2 regions of the Hydrogenophaga sp. GW823-FHT04C09 genome follow, and region 1 is predicted to be linked to the other one. Evidence: riboswitches for the same ligand, from Rfam matches in the RefSeq annotation. Region 1 holds a riboswitch; the other holds the start of a gene.
What was found. Region 1 has a riboswitch for glycine ahead of gcvT (glycine cleavage system aminomethyltransferase GcvT). Riboswitches for the same ligand answer to the same signal wherever they lie in the genome.
Positions count from the first base shown of each region.

Region 2: linked by a shared signal. The riboswitch ahead of AC1Q9M_RS15390 (penicillin-binding protein 1A) and the one ahead of gcvT (glycine cleavage system aminomethyltransferase GcvT) in region 1 are both predicted to bind glycine.

Region 1 is NZ_JBXAIO010000001.1:718,300-726,252, forward strand. Features, by position in the region: gene AC1Q9M_RS03290 (SMP-30/gluconolactonase/LRE family protein) at 1-1,033, shown strand, start outside; gene AC1Q9M_RS03295 (hypothetical protein) at 1,126-1,629, shown strand; glycine riboswitch at 1,661-1,775, shown strand; glycine riboswitch at 1,788-1,892, shown strand; gene gcvT (glycine cleavage system aminomethyltransferase GcvT) at 1,898-3,082, shown strand; gene gcvH (glycine cleavage system protein GcvH) at 3,120-3,488, shown strand; gene gcvP (aminomethyl-transferring glycine dehydrogenase) at 3,517-6,420, shown strand; gene AC1Q9M_RS03315 (B12-binding domain-containing radical SAM protein) at 6,739-7,953, shown strand, end outside.
Region 2 is NZ_JBXAIO010000005.1:108,105-116,057, forward strand. Features, by position in the region: gene AC1Q9M_RS15355 (ATP-binding response regulator) at 1-143, shown strand, start outside; gene AC1Q9M_RS15360 (hypothetical protein) at 275-583, shown strand; gene AC1Q9M_RS15365 (aminoglycoside phosphotransferase family protein) at 610-1,398, shown strand; gene AC1Q9M_RS15370 (calcium:cation antiporter) at 1,646-2,833, shown strand; gene AC1Q9M_RS15375 (hypothetical protein) at 2,917-3,519, shown strand; gene AC1Q9M_RS15380 (ParD-like family protein) at 3,576-3,830, shown strand; gene map (type I methionyl aminopeptidase) at 3,830-4,621, shown strand; glycine riboswitch at 4,651-4,740, shown strand; gene AC1Q9M_RS15390 (penicillin-binding protein 1A) at 4,869-7,157, shown strand; gene minE (cell division topological specificity factor MinE) at 7,453-7,713, opposite strand; gene minD (septum site-determining protein MinD) at 7,717-7,953, opposite strand, start outside.

The DNA of each region.
Region 1 (7,953 bases):
CGGGGCCGTAGCCGTGACGGCCAGCGCGGCGCAGCTGGATGCGCGGCGCGCGCACAGCCTGTCGGCCGAGCTGATCGGCGCGGCCCGCACCATCACGCACAGCGCGGCGGGCCAGCCGATGTCGCTGCTGGCGCACACCGAGCCCCCCGCGGCGCCCACGCCCGAGGTGCATGCCATCGGCGAGGCGCGGGCGCTGCTGGGCGAAGGCCCGGTCTGGTCGCCCCGCGACAACGCGCTGTACTGGGTGGACATCCTCGCGCCGGCCATCCACCAGCTCGACGCCGCCAGCGGGGTGCTGCGCGAAACACCGCTGGGCGCCATGGTGAGCATGGTCGTGCCCATGGCCTCCGGTGGCCTGCTGCTCGCCACGCCCTCGGGCCTGATGGCCATGGCGCCCGACTCGGGCCGCATGACCCTGTTCGCCCACCCCGAATCCGCCCGCCCGGGCAACCGCTACAACGACGGCAAGTGCGACCGGCGCGGCCGGCTGTGGGTCAGCTCCATGGACATGGGCGCCATGGCCAACCGGGGCAACCTCTTTCGCGTCGATCCGGATGGCAGCTGGGAGAAGGTCGACAGCGGCTTCACCGTGCCCAACGGCCTGGGTTTCAGCCCCGACAACACGCGGATGTATTTCACCGACACCTTCCGCAAGACCATCTACGAATACGACTTCGACCTCGCGGCCGGCCGCATCGCGAACCGCCGCCCCCTCGTGGTCTTCGGCGCGGGCGAAGGCAAACCCGACGGCCTGACGGTGGATGCCGAGGGCTGCCTCTGGGTGGCCGTGTGGGACGGCTGGGAACTGGCGCGCTTCGGCCCCGACGGCCGCGAGCTGATGCGGGTGCGCCTGCCGGTGCCACGGCCCACCAGCTGCTGCTTTGGCGGCGCCGACCTCGGCACGCTCTATGTGACCAGCGCTTCGGTGCGGCTGGGCTCGCAGGCGCTGGCCAGCGCACCGCTGTCGGGCGCACTGTTTGCCCTGGAGGTCCCGGGCGTGCGGGGCCTGCCGGAAACCACGTTCGCCGGCTGAAACCGACCGCAGGCCGGTTACCTGCGCGGTGTTCACCGCGCCGTCACATGGGCTGTCCACAGTGCAGGCTCCGTGAACGACGCCGAGATGCCATGCTGAACAAGACCCAGAAGGGCCGCGCCGAGCTGCGACCCGGGCAACGCCAACTCGCGCAGCGCGAGCGCGCCCTGCTGCTGCTGGCCGATGGCCGCAAACCCGATGCCGAGCTGTTCGCCCTGTTCGAGGGCCAGGGCCCCACGCTCGCGGCCGACCTGATCTCGCGCGGCTACCTTGTGGACGAAGCACCACCGCCGCCCCGCACGCCGGCCAACACCCCGCCCACCGTCTCCGCCGACGCCTTTTCCGGCCCCCGCTCGCTCGCCAGCGCGCGCATGTTCCTGTTCGACCTGAGCGAGCGCATGTTCGCCCCGCGCGACAAGGCCATGGCCCAGCGCTACCGCGACGCCCTGCGCGAAGCGCGCGACGTGGGCGACATGCTGGCCGTCAGCCGGGCCATGATGGCCGACGTGGAGCGCCTGGCCGGCAGCGAACGCGCCGACGGCATCCGCGAGCGGCTGGCCCGCCTGCTGCCCGAATCGGCCCTGGAAACGCCCTGAAACACCGGCCCGCCGGACGCCGTGCGATACACTCGCCGGGTCAGGAGAGAAGCCGATCCGGTCCCCGGAGAAGGCTCGCCGAAGGCGCAGGCGGCACCGCACACCGGGTGCCCTGAACGCTCAGGCAAAAGGACTGGCAAACACGGGCCACGAGGCCGGTGTACCCCCCTGGAGAGAGGCCGTTCCTCGAAGCGGCCCACCGAAGGAGCAAGCGCGGCATCGCCCGCGTGAATCTCTCAGGTAAAGCGGACAGTGGGGCAGCGCACGGATGAACCGTGTTTCGCCCCACCGGGGCCTGCCCCCTTGCCTGAAAGCCTCTGCCGTGCCCGCTGCCGCCGCCCCGCTTCTCCAGACCCCGCTGCACAAGCTCCACGTCGAACTGGGCGCCCGCATGGTGCCCTTCGCCGGCTACGACATGCCGGTGCAGTACCCCACCGGCCTCATGGCCGAACACCACCACACCCGCAAGGCCGCCGGCCTGTTCGACGTCTCGCACATGGGCCAGCTGCGCCTGGTCGGGCCCGACGCCCCCGCCGCCTTCGAGACGCTCATGCCGGTGGACGTGATCGACCTCGGCGTGGGCAAGCAGCGCTACGGCCTGCTGCTCAACGACGAGGGCGGCATCATCGACGACCTGATGTTCGTCAACCGCGGGCACGACCTCTTCGTCATCGTCAACGGCGCCTGCAAGGCTGATGACATCGCGCACATCCAGGCGCGCATCGGCTCGCGCTGCGAAGTCATCCCCCTGCCCGACCGCGCCCTGCTCGCGCTGCAAGGCCCGCTGGCGGTGGACGTGCTGCAGCGCCTCGTGCCCGGCGTCGAAAAACTGATCTTCATGACCGGCTCGCCCTTCCCGTGGCACGGTGCCGACCTCTTCATCACCCGCAGCGGCTACACCGGCGAAGACGGCTTCGAGATATCCCTGCCCGGCGACCGCGCCGACCAGTTCGTGCGCACCCTGCTGGCCCAGCCCGAAGTAATGCCCATCGGCCTGGGCGCGCGCAACTCGCTGCGCCTCGAAGCCGGCCTGTGCCTCTACGGCAACGACATCGACACCACCACCACCCCGGTGGAAGCCGGGCTCAACTGGGCCATGCAGAAAGTGCGCCGCACCGGCGGCGCGCGCGCGGGCGGCTTCCCCGGCGCGGCGCGCGTGCTCGCGCAGCTCGACGGCAGCGAACCGCTGACCCGCAAGCGCGTGGGCCTGATCGCCCAGGAATGGGTGCCCGTGCGCGAGAACGTCGAACTGCAGAACACCAGTGGCGAGGTGATCGGCAAGACCTCCAGCGGCCTCATCGGCCCCAGCGCCAACAAGCCCATCGCCATCGGCTACGTCACACCCGAACACGCCGCCCTGGGCACGCCCGTGGTGGCCATGGTGCGCGGCAAACCCGTGCCCATGGAAGTCAGCGCCATGCCCTTCGTGCCCAACCGATACTTCCGCGGCTGATCTCACTTTTTTCGTTTCTTTTTTCAGGAGCTTTTTCATGACCACCAAGTACACCGAAGACCACGAATGGATCACCGTTGACGGCGGCATCGCCACCGTCGGCATCACCGTGCACGCGCAGGACGCGCTGGGCGACGTGGTGTTCGTCGACCTGCCCGAAGTCGGCAAGAGCTTCGCGCAAAAGGAAGTGGCCGGCGTGGTCGAGTCTGTGAAGGCCGCGGCCGACGTGTACATGCCCGTCAGCGGCGAAGTCACCGAAGTCAACGAAGCCCTGCGCGCCGACCCGTCGCTGGCCAACACCGACCCGCTCAAGGCCGGCTGGTTCTTCAAGGTCAAGCTCTCCGACCCGGCCCAGGTCGACGCCCTGCTGGACGAGACCGCCTACAACACCTTCGCCAACGCCTGATCCGCCTCTTCTCCCGCCGGAGCCTTCCATGCTGATGCCCTCTGTCAAACCCCTCGGTGAACTCGAAAACCCGTCAGAATTCGTGGCGCGCCACATCGGCATCGGCCAGGCCGACGAGACCCACATGCTCTCGGTCATCGGCGAGGCCTCGCGCCGCGCGCTGATCGACGGCATCGTGCCGCGCAGCATCGCGCGCAGCCAGGGCATGCAGCTGCCACCGGCCGTCACCGAGGCCGCGGCGCTGGCCGAGCTCAAGGCGCTGGCGCAGAAGAACAAGGTGTTCAAGAGCTTCATCGGCCAGGGTTACCACGGCACGCTCACGCCCGGCGTGATCCTGCGCAACGTGCTGGAGAACCCCGCCTGGTACACCGCCTACACGCCCTACCAGGCCGAGATCTCGCAAGGCCGCATGGAAGCCCTGGTCAACTTCCAGACCATGGTGAGCGACCTCACCGGCATGGCCATCGCCAACGCCTCCATGCTCGACGAAGCCACCGCCGCCGCCGAGGCCATGACCCTGGCCAAACGCTCGGTGAAGAGCAAGGGCAACACCTTCATCGTCTCGGGCGACGTGCACCCGCAGATCATCGAAGTGGTGCAGACCCGCGCCAAACCCCTGGGCCTCACGGTGAAGATCGCGATGTCGGGCGAGGAATGGGCCGCCATGCTGTCGGACGGCGACTACTTCGCCGCCTTCACCCAGTACCCCGCCTCCAGCGGCTGGCTGCACGACTGGACCAAGGACGCCGCCACCGTGCACGGCAAGCAGGCCGCCTTCATCGTCGCCGCCGACCTGCTCGCCCTCACCCTGCTCAAGCCCCCGGGCGAGATGGGCGCGGACATCGTGGTCGGCACCACGCAGCGCTTCGGCATGCCCATGGGCGCGGGCGGCCCGCACGCCGGCTACATGGCCTGCCGCGACGAATTCAAGCGCTCGCTGCCGGGCCGTCTGGTCGGCGTGAGCGTGGACGTGCACGGCCAGCCCGCCTACCGCCTCGCGCTGCAGACGCGCGAGCAGCACATCCGCCGCGAAAAAGCCACCAGCAACATCTGCACCGCGCAGGTGCTGCCCGCTGTGGTTGCCAGCATGTACGCCGTGTACCACGGCCCGCAGGGCTTGAAGCGCATCGCCAACCGCGTGGCCGCCTACACCGCCATCCTTGCCAGCGGCCTGGAGCAACTCGGTCACCGCGACACCCACCACGGCGAACAAGGCGTGTTCGACACCCTCGCCCTGCACACCAAGGACCAGACCGACGCCCTCATGGCCCGCGCCGTGGCCCATGGCGCCAACCTGCGCAAGGCCTGGGGCGAGTACCTCATCGTCTCGCTCGACGAAACCACCACCCGCGACGACATCGGCCTGCTCTGGAAAATCTTCGCCAAGGACGGCCAGGCCCTGCCCGTCTTCGACACCTTCGAAAAAGGCGTGGAGCCACTCATCCCCGCCGAACTGCGCCGCACCAGCGACTTCCTCACGCACCCGGTGTTCAACACCCACCACAGCGAAACCGGCATGCTGCGCTACATCCGCGCGCTGTCCGACAAGGACCTCGCGCTCGACCGCAGCATGATCCCGCTGGGCTCCTGCACCATGAAGCTCAACGCCACCAGCGAGATGATCCCCATCACCTGGCCGGAGTTCGCCAACATGCACCCCTTCGCCCCGGCCGACCAGCTGCAGGGCTACCAGCTGCTCGACGAACAGCTGCGCGCCTGGCTCTGCCAGGCCACCGGTTACGCCGGCATCAGCCTGCAGCCCAACGCCGGCTCGCAGGGCGAATACGCCGGCCTGCTGGTGATCCAGGCCTACCACGCCTCGCGCGGTGAAAGCCACCGCAACATCTGCCTCATCCCCAGCAGCGCGCACGGCACCAACCCCGCCAGCGCGCAGATGGTGGGCATGCAGGTCGTCGTCACCAAGTGCGACGACAACGGCAACGTGGACATGGCCGACCTCCAGGCCAAGTGCGAACAGCACAGCGCCCACCTCGCCGCCGTGATGATCACCTACCCCAGCACCCACGGCGTGTTCGAGACCACCGTGAAGGAACTCTGCGCGCTGGTGCACCAGCACGGCGGGCGCGTCTACGTGGACGGCGCCAACATGAACGCCCTGGTGGGCGTGGCCGCGCCGGGTGAATTCGGCGGCGACGTGAGCCACCTCAACCTGCACAAGACCTTCTGCATTCCTCATGGTGGCGGCGGCCCCGGCGTGGGCCCGGTCTGCGTGGTGGAAGACCTCGTGCCCTTCCTGCCCGGCCATGCGGCGGGTGGTCTGCCGGTCAACGGCGTGGGTGCCATCAGCGCCGCGCCGCTGGGCAACGCGGCCGTGCTGCCGATCAGCTGGATGTACATCCGCATGATGGGCGCTGAGGGTTTGCAGCACGCCACCGAAGCCGCCATCCTCGCGGCCAACTACATCAGCAAGCGCCTGGCGCCGCACTACCCCACGCTGTACGCGAGTGCCAACGGCCACGTGGCGCACGAATGCATCCTGGACCTGCGGCCCTTGAAGGACACCAGCGGCGTGATGGCCGAAGACGTGGCCAAGCGCCTGATGGACTACGGCTTCCACGCGCCCACGCTGTCGTTCCCGGTCGCCAACACGCTGATGGTGGAACCCACCGAAAGCGAGACGCTGGACGAGCTGGACCGTTTCATAGACGCGATGATCGCCATCCGCGACGAGATCCGTCAGGTAGAGAACGGCGTCTGGCCGCAGGACGACAACCCGCTCAAGAACGCGCCGCACACCGCGCCCAGCCTCATGAAGGCCGACTGGCCACACCCCTATGCGCGCGACGTGGGCGCCGCCAGCGCCTCCACCCGGGCCCACGCCAAATACTGGCCGCCCGTGGGCCGCGTGGACAACGTGTACGGGGACCGCAACCTGTTCTGCAGCTGCGTGCCCCTGTCTGACTACGCTTGATGAAGTCCTGATCCCTCGCCTGCTGGGTGGGCGAGGTCGGGCACACCAACGGTGGTGCGCCTGCGTTGTTTCGCAGGACGGTGGCGGCGTCCGAATGCGCAGGCCCCCATTCGCGGTTGCCACAGAGGCTGCGCGCCGGCCAAGGCGTTGACGAAGGGGTGGTGGCGGACCCGGGCAGCCGCCCGCGAGCAGGGCCGGAGCAGTCGGATCCCGCCACCGGCCTGCCGCGAGGTGCAGGCCGGAAGCGAACCCAACAAACCCCGCCAAAACGAAAAAGAGGCCCCAAGCCTTAACATCGTCGCCACGCCCGAAAAAGCCATGACCACCCACGCCCCGCGCGTGCTGAGCCTCATCCCCCCGATGACCCAGCTCAACACGCCCTACCCCTCCACCGCCTACATCACCGGCTTCCTCCGCTCGCGCGGCGTCGACGCCGTGCAAGCCGACCTCGCCCTCGCGCTCGTCCTCAAACTCTTCACCCCCGCCGGCCTCGAAGCCGTGCGCGGCAAAGCACTCGCTCAGCCCGAAGCCGACCGCAGCGGCAGCGTGCACGCCTTCCTCGACCAATTCGACCGCTACCGCGGCACCATCGGCCCCGTCATCGCCTACCTGCAAGGCCGCGACTCCACCCTCGCCCACCGCATCGCCGCGCGCGAACTCCTGCCCGAAGGCCCCCGCTTCAGCGCGCTCGAGGTCTACGTGGACGCCGCCCTCAGCGAAGAAGGCGGCGACCCCCTGGCCTGGGCCTTCGGCGCCCTCGGCGTGCAAGACAAAGCCCGCCACATCGCCACCCTCTACCTCAACGACCTCGCCGACGTGCTGCGCGACGCCGTGGACGAACGCTTCGCCTTCGTGCGCTACGCCGAATCCCTCGCCAGCAGCCAGCCCAGCTTCGAGCCCATGGCCGCCGCGCTCGCCGCGCCCTTCACCCTGGTCGACGAGGTGCTGCACACCCTCACCCTCGCCACCCTGGCCCAGCACAAGCCCGACGTGGTGCTGCTCTCCGTGCCCTTCCCCGGCGCGCTCTACGCCGCGCTGCGCATCGCGCAGACCATCAAGGGCCAGAACCCGCACATCACCATCGCCCTGGGCGGCGGCTTCGTCAACACCGAACTGCGCGAACTCGCCGAGCCCCGCCTGTTCGACTTCGTCGACTACGTCACCCTCGACGCCGGCGAACGCCCCCTGCTCGCGCTGCTGGAATTCCTGGACCGCAAGCGCTCCCGGCAGCGCCTGGTGCGCACCTTCGTGCGCGAGACCAGCGAAGCCGGCACGGCCACGGTGAAGTACATCAACTTCGGCGAACCCGAGGTGGCCTTCGAAGACGTGGGCACCCCCACCTGGGACGGCCTGCCGCTCGACCGCTACCTGAGCCTGCTCGACATGCTCAACCCCATGCACCGGCTGTGGAGCGATGGGCGCTGGAACAAACTCACCGTGGCCCACGGCTGCTACTGGAAGAAGTGCAGCTTCTGCGACGTGAGCCTGGACTACATCAGCCGCTACGAAACCGCGTCCGCCGCCACCCTCGCC
Region 2 (7,953 bases), on a different contig from region 1:
GCAACACCTCACCCCACCTGCGCACCTTGCTGGTGACCGGCGAGACCGCGCCGCAACGCATCACCGACATCCGAACCAGCGGTGTGGCCTTCCTGCACAAACCTGTGCAAGCGCAACAGCTGCTGGACGCGCTGGCGCGCTGATCTGCCGTTCTCACCCGCCGCCATGTGACCGGGGTCACTTCACGCCAGGGAGGGTCGCGATGAATACTCGCGATCGTCTGTTGACCATCTCTCCTTCCGACCCAACCACGTCCCGCCCCGGACCCGTTCCCATGCGCAAACTCCTTCTTGGCCTGACCCTGTCCTTGCTCGCCGCCGTGTCCGTCGCGGCACCCGATCCGCAGTGTGCCGAGTACGACAAGCTCCGCACCCAGAGAGACAACGCATTGCGCGCGAAGAACTTCAAACTGTATTGCGATGCCCTGTCGGGTTTGATCAAGCTGATGCCGGCAAAACCGCCCGAACAGGCGCGGCTCCAATGCGAAGCCAAGGCCACGAACATGAAGGTCGAGACCTGGCTCGGCATCCGCCCCGAAGTGGTGTCCACCATGACGAGCACGTTTGACGAGCAATGCAGGTGACAGGGGGCATGCGCTAAGGTGTCGGAATGAGGGCCGAGTACATCCATCGCTGGGGCCTGGTGACCGACGGACCACCCGTCGTCACGAACAGCGGGCAGCTCCTGCCCGTGCGGTTCCACGGGACGCCCGCCATGTTGAAGCTGTCCACCCAACAGGAGGAGCGGGCCGGCGCGGCATTGATGGCCTGGTGGCAGGGCGACGGTGCGGCCAGGGTGCTGGCCCACGAGGGCCCGGCGCTGCTGTTGGAGCGAGCGCCAGGCGGCATGGCGCTCGCCGAGATGGCTCGCCATGGGCGCGACGATGAAGCCTGCAACATCCTGTGTGCCGTGGTCGCCCGACTGCACGCGCCGCGGCCAGAGCCGCCACCGGCACTCACCGACTTGCCCACCTGGTTTCAAGGGCTGGAGGCCTGCGCGGCAGCAAGAGGCGGCATCTTCGCCACGGCCGCAGCGACCGCACGGGACTTGTTGGCCTCAGCGCGGGATGTCGGTGTGCTTCACGGGGACATCCACCACGGCAACGTCCTGGACTTCGGTCCACGCGGTTGGCTCGCGATCGACCCCAAGGGCCTGTGGGGCGAACGCGGTTTTGACTACGCCAACCTCTTCTGCAATCCCGACGCTGAGACCGCCACCTCGCCGGAGCGGTTTCTTCGCAGGCTGAAGGTGGTTGCCGCCTCGGCGGGTCTCGAGCGCAGGCGGCTGCTTCAATGGATCCTGGCCTGGGCGGGCCTTTCCGCTTGCTGGCATCTGGAGGACGGCTCCGCGCCGGACACGGCCTTGGCCATGGCCCACATGGCATCGGCCCATCTCTGAGCGGTCACGAGCACCGTTTCTTCTCCAGCCGCATGGCGCCCGAACAGGGCCGCTTCACAGGTCCTGTTCAGGCCCGCGCCAATGCCCTGAGAGGAGAGGCGCGGCTGAGGCGGTTCACGGGGTCACAAGCTCGAAACCTATAATTGTGGGGCTCACGCGCCAGGTGTGAGGCCGAATGGGGACGACCCCATCGGCATGGATTCAACCGCGAGGGACGGCCCCCGCACTGCTTGTGAAAGTGGTCGCCATGGTCAACGCCTCCCCCCTCCACCCACCCGCCGCGCGCGCGCGGCTCATCTCTCCAGCCACCTGGGCGCTTCTGCTCGGTGCATGGGTTGTGGTGGGGTTGTTCTCTTTTTACGGTTCCTCCTGGCTGGCCGCGCCACTCACACCCGGTGTCGCCGGCCTGAGCTTCGCCGTGCTGCTGGCCACCATCGTGGCGGCATCGTTTGGTGTCGTGCATGAGGCGGACTACCTGGCGCACAAACTGGGCGAGCCGTACGGCACGCTCATCCTGACGCTGTCCATCGTGTCCATCGAGGTCATCCTGATTGCCTCGGTGCTCTTGGGTCCGGGGGAAGCTCCCACGATCGGGCGCGATTCCATTTTTGCCGTGTTGATGATCATCCTGAACCTCGTGATGGGGATCTGCCTGGCGGTGGGCGCTGCCCGGCATGGCGAACAGGAGTTCAATGCGCAGGGGGCGACGGCCTACCTGTCGATGATTGCCCTGTTGACCACGGTGGCCCTGGTGCTGCCCAAGTTCACCAGCACAGCGGGTGAATTCGGGCCTGAGCAGGCGATGGGCATCGGTGTCCTCACCGCGCTGCTGTACGCGGCCTTCCTGTGGAAGCAGATCGGCAGCCACAAGCGCCTCTTCGTTCAGCCCCCTCCCGGGGCGATGGTGGTGCGCCGCATGGAACGCACCTCCAGGGCGCCGACCGAGACCGAAAAGGCGGAGGGTTCTGTCCAGCAAAGCAGGAAGGATGTCTGGGTGCATTCGCTGCTGCTGCTGGCCATGATTGTTCCGATCGTTCTGCTGGGCCACCACCTGGCCGTCGTGCTCGACTACGGCATTGCGGCCGCGGGCGCGCCCGTGGCCGTGAGTGGCGTGCTCATCGCCCTGATCGTGTTCACCCCCGAGTCCTTGACCGCCGTGCGCGCGGCGCTGGGCAATGAGATGCAGCGGGCCGTCAACCTGTGTCTGGGTGCCTTTGTCTCCACCGTGGGGCTCACGGTTCCCGCGGTGCTGGCCATTGGCTTGTTGTACGACAAGCAGGTCGTCATGGGCATCTCCCACATGGACACGGCCCTGTTTGTGGCCACCGCCGTGCTGAGCATGCTCACCTTCAACGGCCAGCGCACCTCGGCGCTGCAGGGTTACATGCACCTCGCGCTGTTTGCCGTGTTCGCCGTGCTGTTGTTCTTTCCCTAGCCGCGCCATGGGCGGCCCACGGTGGATGCGGTCGAAACATCTGCGAACAGCATTTCAGCGGCCATGCGGGCAGACTAGGGCCCATGAAAATCCTTGCCCTCGTCTTCTCCCTGAGCGCCGTGGCGTTCGCGCCCATCCCGGTGATGGCGCAGCAGACCCCCGCGAAGCCCGCCGCCAAGCCGGCGGCCAAACCCACCACCACGACCAAACGCGCGCCGCTGGCGCGCTCCGCGGCCAAGGCCGTGGAAGAAGTGACACCGATCGAAGAGGATTCCAGCGTGAACCTCACCGAAGCCGATCTCGCGGTCGCGCAGCGCGTGTACCTCGGCAACATCCCCTGCGAACTGGGCTCGGCTGTGGAGATCGTGCCCGCCAAGCGGCAGGGGTTCTTCATCGTGCAGGTGAAGAACATGCGCAACGCGCGGTACTACATGCACCCGGTGGAAAGCCGCACCGGTGCCATCCGGCTCGAAGACCCGAAGCGGGGCGCCATGTGGCTGCAGTTGGGCAACAAGTCCATGCTCATGAGCCAGCAACTGGGCAAGCGGCTGGCCGATGAATGCATGAGTCCCGAGCAGCTGACGCTGGCCGGTGAGATGAAGCGCAACCCGCCCAAGGGCCTGCTGGATCCGGTGGACCCCCCACCGGCCGCCGCGCCACCCACCCCGCCGGCCAACCCCAACTAGCCGCCGTCCACCTTGAGGCGTATATAATTCATATACGTTTCATATATAGGTGATGAATGGGGATCGTCAAGATTTCGGACCTGATGCACGAGAACCTGCGCGTGGCGGGGAATGCGCTGAGCAGGTCCATCAATGCGCAGGCCGAACACTGGATGCGGGTTGGCATGCTGACCGAGCTTCACCCGGCGCTGGACCACCGGGAGATCTGCCAGCTGTTGGTGCGGGCGGAACTCGCGGGGGGCCTGGACATCACCGTGGCGGCCGCGACCCCACCGGGCAAGTCCCGCACAGCCCCGGCGGGCCAGCGCTAGTGGCTCGCGGCATCACCATCAAGTCCGCCGAGGACATCGAGATGGCGCGGCGCGCCGGCAGGCTGGCCGCGGAGGTGCTCGGCATGATCGAGCCCCACGTCGTCCCCGGGGTCAGCACGGAGACGCTGGACCGGATCTGCCACGACCACATCGTGAATGTCCAGGGCGCCATCCCGGCCAACCTGGGGTACCACGGGTACCCCAAGACCATCCTCACCTCCGTCAACCAGGTGGTCTGCCACGGCATCCCCTCGCCCGACAAGCTGCTGAAGAAGGGCGACATCATCAACATCGATGTGGCCGTCAACCAGGACGGCTGGTTCGGCGACACCAGCCGCATGTACTTCGTCGGCACACCCAACGTGCTGGCCCGGCGTCTGGTGGAGACCACCTACGAAGCCCTGCTGGCCGGCATCCGGCAGGTCAGGCCCGGCGCGACGCTGGGGGACATTGGCCATGCCATCCAGTCCGTCGCCCATCGAGAGCACTTCAGCGTGGTGCGCGAGTACTGCGGGCACGGCATTGGCCGGATCTACCACGAAGAACCGAACGTGCTTCACCATGGCCGGCGCGGCGAGGGGCTCAGGCTGGAGCCGGGGATGGTCTTCACCATCGAACCCATGCTCAACGCAGGCCAGCGCGAGACCCGGACCTTGGCCGATGGGTGGACCGTCGTGACCAAAGACCGCTCCCTGTCCGCCCAGTGGGAACACATGGTGGCCGTCACGCCCGAGGGACACGAGGTGCTCACGCCCTGGCCGGGTGGCACGGGTGCCCGCGCACCGGTGTGACGCCCGGGTTTTGACCCTCTGATAGACTGCGACGCTCTGCGGGAGAGCGAGGCGTGTCGCGCCTCCGCCGAAGGCGCAAACTCCCATGATCGCTCAGGCCACCGGACCGCAGACACATTTCGCCGACTGGAGAGAGGCCGAGCCGCACCGCGCGCGCACCGGCACACCGAAGGGGCAGACTGCCGACGCAGTCGAAACTCTCAGGTAAAAGGACAGGGGGAGAGGCGCTTTCACCTGAGCCTTGCCCATGTTCTCCTTTCGAACCCCTTTCACGGCCCGGTTCTTCGCCGCGCTGGCCCTTGGCCTGTGCATCGGCGTTGCCCTCGGCGCCGCCCATGCCTTGCACCGCCTGTGGCAGCAGGTGCCCGAGGTTGGTCACCTGGCCCACTACGAACCGATGCTGCCCATGCGCATCCACGCCAGGGACGGCAGCCTGCTCGCCGAGTACGGCGAAGAGCGGCGCGAGTTCGTGCCGATCGAGCGCATCCCGTTGCGCATGCAGCAGGCCTTGCTGGCCATCGAGGACGCGCGGTTCCACGAACACGGGGCGGTGGATTACGCGGGCCTGGTTCGCGCGGCGCTCGGCAACCTCGTGGCCGGTGGGCACGCGCAAGGTGGCAGCACCATCTCCATGCAGGTCGCGCGGGTCTTCTTCCTGAGCCGGGAGAAGACCTACCGGCGCAAGGTCATGGAGATCATGCTGGCCTACAAGCTCGAATCGGTCTACAGCAAGGACAAGATCCTGGAGCTGTACATGAACCAGATCTACCTAGGCGAACGGGCCTACGGTTTCGCGGCGGCCGCATCGGTCTACTTCGACAAGACGCTCGACCAGCTCAGCGTCGCCGAGGCGGCCATGCTGGCCGGCCTGCCCAAGGCGCCCTCCGCCTACAACCCGGTCGCCAACCGCGAGCGCGCCACCGTGCGCCAGCAGCACATTCTCAAGCGCATGCGCGAGCTGGGGCATCTCGATGAGCCGGCCTATGAGCAGGCCCGCGCCGAGCCCCTGACCTTGGCGCTGAACCACCCGTCGACCGACCCGGCATCGGCCTACGCGGTCGAACAGGTTCGCAAGATGCTGGTGGAGCGTTATGGGGACGAGGCCTACTCGCGGGGCCTGGATGTGACCACCACCATCCACGTGGCCGAGCAGCGCGCCGCCACCCATGCCTTGCGCGCCGGCCTGTTGAATGCACAGCACCAGCGCGGCCCCGCGGGGCCGGAAGGCCATCTGAAGCAAGCCGTGCAGGCCGACGACCCGGCCGGCATCCGCCGGGCCCTCGCGCCCTACCGGGACAGTGGCGCCTTGCGCGTGGCCACCGTGCTGGAAGCCTCGACCTCCGCCGGCATCACGGCCGCCCTGCGCGACGGCACCGTGATTCGCATTGCACGCCACACGCTGAGCCCGGGCAGCAGCGCGCTGCTCAAACCCGACGCACCGGCGCGCAGGCGCATCGAACCGGGTGCCGTCGTTCGTGTCGTGGCCGACACGGCCGGGCGCTGGCGGCTGACACAGCTGCCGCAGATGCAGGGCGCGCTGGTGTCCATCGATGCGAGGTCGGGTGAGATCCTGGCACTGGCCGGGGGCTTCGACTTTGCGTTCAACCAGTTCGACCACGCGGTGCAGGCGGTGCGCCAGCCGGGATCGACCTTCAAGCCCTTCGTGTTTTCCGCCGCGCTGGAAAAAGGCTATTTCCCCGGCACCCTGGTCGACGACACGCAGCGGCTGGTCACGCCCTCGGCGCGCGGCCGCAAGGCCTGGCGACCGCGCAACTACGGCAACCAGTACGAAGGCTTCATCACGGCCCGGCGGGCCCTGGCGCGCTCGAAGAACGTGGTGGCGGTCAACCTCATGGACGCCGCCGGCACGGAATATGTGCAGCAGTTCGCCACCCGTTTCGGTTTCGCGGCCGAGCTCAATCCTCCGATCCTGCCGCTGGCGCTGGGCGCGGGTGCGGTGACCCCGCTGCAGCTCACCGAGGCCTACGCGGTGTTCGCCAACGAAGGAGAGCGGGTCGAGTCCCGCCTGGTGCTCAAGGTCAGCGAGCGCGGCGGTGCGGTGCTCTACGAAGCGCCGCCGGTGTCGCCCCGCGGCCAGGTGATCTCCCCACGCAATGCCTACGTGATGGACAGCATGCTGCGCGACGTGGTGCGGCACGGCACCGGGCGGCGAGCGAGCGCACTCGGGCGCAAGGACACGGCCGGCAAGACCGGCACGTCCAACGACGCACGCGATGCCTGGTTCGCCGGTTATTCATCGGGCGTCGCTTCGGTGGTGTGGATCGGGTACGACCAGTCGCGCAGCCTGGGCAACGCGACCGGGGGAAGCCTGGCATTGCCCGTCTGGACGGATTACATGAAGGTCGCCGTCGCCCAGCGGCCCGAGCAGGAGCGCCGCATGCCGGCGGACCTGGTGCCATGGGGCGACGACTACGTCTACCCGGAATCCCTGGAGGGCCCCTGCACCGTCGAGCCCCACACCTTCATCCAGGGCCCGTTCGAATGCCGCAGCGGCATCCCGGCCCCGGGGGAATGAAAAAGCGGCGTTGCTCGGCCCCGATTTGCCCCACAAACAGGCCCAGAGGAGAAGCCAGACAAGCTGGAAACCGCGTCCTTGCACCCTTCCAGCAAGAACATAGCAGCGCCGCGAAACCCGGGATGGGTGCGGCTCTTCCACCGCATCACGCCGGCAAGCCGGCGCCACCCCCTAGAGCATGGAGTCTAGGAATTGGCGGATGTTCCGCGCACCGGTGGCATGAAGTGGGCTGAAAACGGCCCGAGATGGGGGATCGGCGGCGCGAACTGCAAAAGTTCACCCGATCCGCCATCGATCACTTGCGGTCGGGCAGCTCAATCTTGACCTCGAGCACGTCCAGGTTGTCCTGGCGGTCGAGCTGGACCTTGATGTCGTCCGGGTTGATCTTGATGTACTTGCCGATCACCGCGACCAGCTCGCGCTGCAGCGCGGGCAGGTAGTCGGGCTCGGAAGCGCTGCGCCCGCTGCGCTCGTGCGCCAGGATGATCTGCAGGCGCTCCTTGGCGACGCTGGCGGTTTTCTTCTTTTCACCCAGCAGGAAAGACAGGATCGACATGCCTTACTTCCCTCCGAACAGGCGCTTGAAGAAGCCCACTTTTTCGGCCTCGATGAAGCGCAGCGGTTTGTCGGCACCGAGGAAACGGTCGATCACGTCGCTGTAGGCCTCGGCCACGTCCGTGCCCTTGAGGTGGATGGCCGGCATGCCCTGGTTGGAGGCGGTCAGCACGCTTTCGCTTTCCGGGATCACGCCGATCAGCTTGATGCGCAGGATGTCCTGGATGTCGCTGAGCGAGAG